One region of the Lentzea sp. NPDC051838 genome, then DNA from elsewhere that is predicted to be linked to it. Evidence: riboswitches for the same ligand, from Rfam matches in the RefSeq annotation. Region 1 holds a riboswitch; the other holds the start of a gene.
The links. A riboswitch is a leader RNA that binds a small molecule or an ion and turns the genes downstream of it on or off. The one in region 1 is predicted to bind cobalamin.
Positions count from the first base shown of each region.

Region 1 (3,403 bases):
CCGAGGCCGCGCGCCAACGCCAGCACGTCGAGCTGGTGGCGGATGTCGAGGTGGTTCGTGGGCTCGTCCAGCACGAGGACGCGCGGTTCCTGGGCGATGGCACGGGCGATGAGCACGCGTTGACGTTCGCCGCCGGAGAGGCTGAGGAAGCTGCGCGACGCGAGGTGCGAGATGTCCACTGTGGCCAGTGCCTCGCGCACGACCTCCACGTCGCGCGGGGAGCGTTCGTGCGGCAGGCGACCCATCTCCACGACCTCGGCGACCGTGAAGTCGAACTCGACCTGCGACTCCTGCGTCAGAGCGGCCAGATGACGAGCCAGGTCGCGTCGCTTGTGGACATCGGCGCCGTCGATGAGCACGGCACCGGAGTCCGGCTTCAGAGCCCGGTAGACGCAGCGCAACGTCGTGGACTTGCCACTGCCGTTCGGGCCGACGATGCCGACGACCTCGTTCTGAGCAGCCAGCGAGATGTCCGAGATGATGTTCGAGACGGTGACGCCGGAGACCTCGATGCGCATCAACGGCCTCCGAAGACGTAGGACTTGCGGCGCATGAGCAAGATGAAGCACGGCACGCCGATCGCGGCCGTGATGACGCCGAGCGGGAGCTCTTCCGGCGCGGCCAGCATGCGGGCGGCCACGTCCACCCACACCAGGAACGACGCTCCGGCAAGGGGTGCGAGCGGCAGCACGCGCCGGTGGTCCGCGCCCACGACCATGCGGGTGAGGTGCGGCAGCATCAGGCCGACGAAGCCCACCGCGCCGCTGACCGCCACCAGCACACCGGTGATGCCGGCCGTGACGATGAACAGCTGCGTGCGGAACCGGTTGACCGGGACACCCAGTGTGGTCGCGGTCTCGTCCCCCATCGCCAATGCGTTGAGCTGCCGCGCCCTGGTCATCAAGTACGCGATCCCGGCCAGCGTGACGACACCGGCGACCGGAAGCTGCTGCCAGGTCGCGCCTCCGAGGCTGCCCAGCAACCAGAACATCGCCGCCCGCGCCGCCTCCCCGTGCGGTGCCTGGAAGACGAGCAGCATCGCCACCGCGGAGAACCCGTACGCCAGCGCGGTTCCGGTCAGCACCAGCCGCAACGGTGTGAGCCCGCGGCTCGTGCGCGCGGTGAGGTAGACCAGCGCGGTGGCGCCGAGCCCGGTGAGGAACGCTCCCGTGGACAACGCGTAGACCCCCAGACCCGACAACACTCCGAGGGTCGCCACGGCCGTCGCCCCGACGCTGGCGCCGGATGAGATGCCGAGCACATAAGGGTCTGCGAGCGCGTTGCGGACCATGGCCTGGATCGCCACACCGACCGTGCTCAAACCAGCGCCCACGACTGCGGCGAGCAGCACGCGAGGCAGCCGGATGTCCCAGACGATGTGGTACTGGCCCGCATCTGCGGCGGAGATCACTCCGCCGGTGATGGCGGCGTGCAGGAGCTCGACGGTCTGCCCGAACGGAATGCTGACGGGGCCGAGCGAGACGCCCGCCACAACGCTGACGACGAGCACGCCGACGAGCGCGCAGATCTTCCCGATCACTGGTTCCCTTCCCGCAGTCCACGGCAGGAGAGTTGCGTTTGGTCTGCCGTGTGCGGGTATTCGGGCTCACCCTCCATCAGGAGGGCCTACCGTTGCGGGTCAGCGCCGGACTTCGACCGGACTTCCCCCACGCACGACCCACGCATGCTAACCCGAAGGCAGGTCCACCGACGCATGGCTGAGTTACCCGGCCGGGCACGCGAAGCAGGCGTCCTGCGCGGAATGCTGGCAGCGGACGGCGCCCGGTGCGTCGTGGTCACCGGTGAACCGGGGATCGGCAAGAGCAGACTGCTGGCGGAGCTGACGACGCTCGCGACGGGCTGGATGGTCCGCGGCGCACGCGCGGCGGAGTTCGAGTCCCACGTCCCGTTCGGAGTGTTCGTCACCGCCCTCGACGACCTTCTGGAACCGGCCGCGTTGGCCGTACTGGGTCCCGAACGGCTCGGGCTGCTCGCGACGATCTTCCCGGCGATCCCGGCGGACGGCCCGACGGACCTGGTCGACGCGGAGCGGTACCGGTTGCACAGGGCCGTCCGCGCACTGCTGGAGCTGCTCGCCGAACCGTCCGGACTGGTGCTCGTGCTCGACGACCTGCACTGGGCGGACGAGGGTTCGGTGGAACTGCTCGACTTCCTGTTGCGGCACCCGCCACACGGACGCGTACTGCTGGCGTTGGCGAGCAGGCCTCGGCAGACCTCGTCCCGACTGTGGCACGCGTTGTCGCGCGCCACCGCGGACGGCGTGGCCGACCTGCTGGAGCTCGCGCCGCTGAACCGGGCCGACGCCGATCTGCTCCTCCCCGTACAGCTCAGCCGGGCCCGGCGCGAGGAGATCCACCTGGCGGGCGCGGGAAACCCGTTCTACCTGGAGGCGTTGGTGCGAGCCGACGCGAACGGCCTGCCGGTGGCGGTCCACGCGGTGCTCGCCGCCGAACTGGCCGCGTTGACACCGCAGGAACAGCTCGTCGCCCACGCGGCTGCGGTCGTCGGCGACGACTTCGACGCCGACTCGCTCGCCGAGATCGCGGCGCTGGCACCCGAGTCGGTGCTGACCGCGCTCGACCGGCTCGCCGAACGGGACCTGGTGCGGCTGGACGCCTCCGGCCGGTTCCGCTACCGCCACCCGCTCGTGCGCAGCGTCGCCTACCAGGACGCGGGTCCCGGCTGGCGGCTCCGGGCACACGCCAGGGCCGCGGTGGCGTTGCGCCGTCGTGGCGCGCCTGCCGCGGAGTTCGCCCGGCACGTGGAGCGGTCCGCCGCTCGGGGCGACCTCGACGCGGTCGCGGTGCTCGGCGAGGCGGCCGAGGCGACGATGCACTCCACTCCTGCGACGGCCGCGCACTTCCTGCGGGCGGCCATCAGGCTGCTGCCCGACGCGGAATCGGCCACGCCACAACGACTTCTGCTGCTCGGGCGACTCGCCCAGGCGCTCGGAGCCACCGGAGATCTGCGGCAGGCGAGCGAGACGATGCACGAGGTGCTGCGGTTGCTGCCAGTCGAACTGACGGCCGCACGGGCGCAGACGGTACGGCTCTGCGCGACGGTGGAACGGCTGCTTGGGCGTTATCCCGAGGCCACGGCGATGTTGCGCACCGAGTGGCGGCGGATCGCGGACACGGATGCTCATTCGGCGGCGGTGCTGCAGGTCGCACTTCTCGCGGGCCGCAGCGTCGAACGGGAGCGTGAACCGGGGCGCGAGGAGGTGGCCGAGGTGATCGCGTCCGCACGAGAGGTCGACGATCCCACCCTGCTGGCCACCGCGCTGTCGGTCGCGACGCTCGTCGACCTTCGCGCGGACCGGCTGGACGAAGCCGCCGCACTCGTCGACGGGCTGCCCGACGGCGATCTGGTTCGCGACATCGAC
Region 1 covers NZ_JBFAYI010000016.1:130,425-133,827, reverse strand. Annotated here, with positions in the region: gene AB0M24_RS29565 (ABC transporter ATP-binding protein) at 1-518, opposite strand, end outside; gene AB0M24_RS29560 (iron ABC transporter permease) at 518-1,540, opposite strand; cobalamin riboswitch at 1,574-1,697, opposite strand; gene AB0M24_RS29555 (AAA family ATPase) at 1,715-3,403, shown strand, end outside.

Region 2 (3,403 bases), on a different contig from region 1:
CCGGATCCCGGCACCCTCCAGGTCACGGATCTCGTCTCGCAGCGCCAGCGCCACCTGGGCCGCGGTGTCGGCGAGCGGCTGGTCGTCGCGGACGAACGACCACGCCAGGATCGTCACCGGGCCGGTCAGCATTCCCTTGACCGGCTTGGAGGTCAGCGACTGCGCGTAGGTGCTCCACGGCACCGTGATCGGGCGAGGCCGTGACACGTCACCGTGGATGATCGGCGGCCGCACGCACCGCGACCCGTAGGACTGCACCCAGCCGAACTCGGTGCTGGCGAAGCCTTCGAGGTGCTCGGCGAAGTATTGGACCATGTCGTTGCGCTCGGGTTCGCCGTGCACGAGCACGTCCAGGCCGATGTCCTCCTGCAGGTCGATCACCCGCGAGATCTCGTCCCGCATGCGCTGGTCGTAGTCAGCCGGGGTGATCTCGCCGCTCCTGACCGCCGCGCGGGCCTTGCGGATGTCGCCGGTCTGCGGGAACGAGCCGATCGTCGTGGTCGCGAGCGGCGGCAGGCCGAGCCGTGCCTGCTGGGCCGCCGCCCGGTCCTCGTACGGCGCCCGAACCTGGTTCTCCGGCCGCAACGACTGGATGCGAGCCCGCACATGATCATCGCGACGGGGACTGGGAACCTGACGCTGAGCCTCGTCCGCCCACGCGCCGTCCGCTCCGTCGCGCAAAGCCCTGCCCAGCACGACGACCTCGCGCACCTTCTGCCGTGCGAACGCCAGCCGTGCCCGCACGTCAGCGTCGAGCTGCTCGAACTCCAGGTCGTACGGCACGTGCAGCAACGTGGACGACGACACTACGACCTCGCGCGCGGAACCCAGCAGCGACGCGGCCTTGGACAGCGCGGCGTGCAGGTCGGTGCGCCACACGTTGCGCCCGTCGACCAGGCCGGCGACCAATGTCTTGTCGCGCAACGCCGGAATGGCGAACGAGGTGTCCGGTGCGCTGACCAGGTCGACCCCGATCGCCTCGACCTGCGACTCGGCCAGGATCGGCAGCGCGGGCCCCAGGTCGCCGTAGTAGCCGGTGACGAGCAGCTTCGGCCGTCCTGGCAGGCCGCTCAACGTCCGGTACGTGCGCCGCAACGCGTTGAGCTCGGCGGGTGTGCGGTCGGCGGCGAACGCCGGTTCGTCCAGCTGCACCCACTCGACGCCCTCGACCCGCAGCCGGCCGAGCAGCTCGACGTAGGCCTCCAGCAGGCGGTCCAGCAGAGTCAGTGGCTCGAAGCCCGGGACCGTGCTCTTGGCCAGCAGCAGGAACGTCACCGGGCCGAGCAGCACCGGCCGGGTCGTGAAGCCGAGCTCCAGCGCCTCGCGGTACTCCGCGATCGGCTTGTCGCCGGCGAGCCGGAACTCGGTGTCAGGGCCCAGTTCCGGCACCAGGTAGTGGTAGTTGGTGTCGAACCACTTCGTGAGTTCCAGAGCAGCGGCACCGTCGCGGCCTCGTGCCGCGGCGAAGTAGGTGTCCAGTTCGGACAGACCCAGGTCGCGGTGCCGTTGCGGCACGGCGTCGAACAGGAACGCCGTGTCGAGCACGTGGTCGTAGAACGAGAACGTGCCGGACGGAATCGAGTCCAGTTCGGACAGTTCGGCCCAGGTCTCGGCGCGCAGCCCACGTGCGGTGGCCTGCAGGGTGGCTTCGTCGATCTTGCCGGACCAGTACTGCTCCACGGCGCGCTTCAGCTGGCGCATCGGTCCGATGCGGGGATAGCCGAAAACGGTGCTGCCGATGGTCACAAGCTCTCTCCTCGCGAGCGTGCGGAACGCACCGGAAACCCACGAGGCAGCCCAGAGGTCGCCCGTCAGCCCGCCCGAGAGGCTCCGGTGCACCGCGCACCGGTCGGTGCGCGGACCGGCGGCAGGTCTTCGGACTCGTGGGCGTACATCGCGCTCCTACCGGCCGTCGCTTCCCGGATTTCTCCAGTGCGTATGACGGCTTTCGTTCCCACTCACCGCTGCGGGGCAGTCCCGGACTCGCACCGGGTTCCCTTTTGCTCCACTCAAGCGAACCTGAGTGAACCGCTGGCGTGATCGAGACTAGCGGGACGCGCCGAGCATGCCCAGCGCCATGTCCGCGTACTGGACGGTGAGATCGCTCAACTTGACCGGTCCTTCAGGGGAGTACCACCGCGACACCCCGCTGCACATCTCCAGCAACGCCAGACGAGCGATGCTCGGATCCGCTGTTGACAGCTGACGAGCCTTCAGGCTGTCGACGATCGCGTTCTGCCAGAACCGCTCGTACCGGTCGCGCAACGCCACGATCTCCGCGCGCCTTTCGCCGGTCAGCGCGCGCATCTCGCCGTCCACGACCGTGGTCTCGCGCGGCTTCTCGGCGTGAGCCTGGACGTGCATCTTGACCAATGCGACGAGCCGTTCCCTCGGGTCACCGGTGATCTTCTCGGCCTCGGCGATCAACGCGGTCAGGCTCGTGCGCATGATCTCGGCGAGCAGATCTTCCTTGGTGCCCATGTAGTGGTAGAGCGTCGCCGACGACAGCCCGGCGGCCTGTGCGAGGTCGCGGATGCCGGTGCCGTGGAACCCGCGTTCGGCGAACAACGCCACCGCCGCCTCGCGGACCCGCTCCTCAGTCGACATGTGACGCCTCCCTTGACCGACCTGACTCGCTCACTCTAGCGTCGGACTCAATCGATCGATCGATCGAAGGGGAGAGATGACCGTCGACTACTCCTGTGCCGAGGGCGTCGCGCAGGTGCACCTGAACCGTCCGGAACGGCTGAACGCCGTGGTCCCGGCCCTGGTCGAGGACTTGCTGGCAGCCTTCGGCCGTGCCCGCGAGGACGGGGCGCGCGTGGTCGTGCTGGCGGGGCGGGGCAAGTCGTTCTGCGCCGGCCACGACCTCAAGGAACCGGTGCCGGTCGAGACCGAGGACGAGACGCGGGCCCGGCTGGAACGCATCCAGGACGTGACGCGGGCGATCCGCGACTACCCCGGCATCGTGATCGCGGCGGTGCACGGGTACGCGCTCGGTGCGGGCGCGGAGTTCGCGCTGGGATGCGACCTCATCGTGACGGCTGACGCGAAGTTCGGGTTTCCCGAAGTGGGGGTCGGTCTCAGCGTGACGGGAGGTATCTCCAGTCTGCTGCCGAAGCTGGTGGGGCCGCACCAGGCCAAGGAATGGCTGCTGCTGGGTGAACAGATCACCGGCAACAGGCTGTTGCAGCTCGGGGTGGTCTACCGGGACGTCTACGACCACGAGAAGCACGCGATGAAGCTCGCGCGGCGCATCATCGCTCAGCCTCCGGTCGCCGCATTGCTCGCGAAACGTGCCATCGACCAGGGTTACGACTCGACGCTCGACCAGGCCCTCGCCACGGAGGTTGAGCACGCCCTGCAGACGAGCCTGTCCGGGGAGAACGAGGCGCCGCGGAAA
Region 2 covers NZ_JBFAYI010000008.1:80,436-83,838, forward strand. Annotated here, with positions in the region: gene metE (5-methyltetrahydropteroyltriglutamate--homocysteine S-methyltransferase) at 1-1,746, opposite strand, end outside; cobalamin riboswitch at 1,849-2,048, opposite strand; gene AB0M24_RS20300 (TetR/AcrR family transcriptional regulator) at 2,047-2,607, opposite strand; gene AB0M24_RS20305 (enoyl-CoA hydratase/isomerase family protein) at 2,684-3,403, shown strand, end outside.
Region 2: it holds a riboswitch for cobalamin, as region 1 does, so the genes downstream of both, metE (5-methyltetrahydropteroyltriglutamate--homocysteine S-methyltransferase) here and AB0M24_RS29560 (iron ABC transporter permease) in region 1, are expected to answer to the same signal.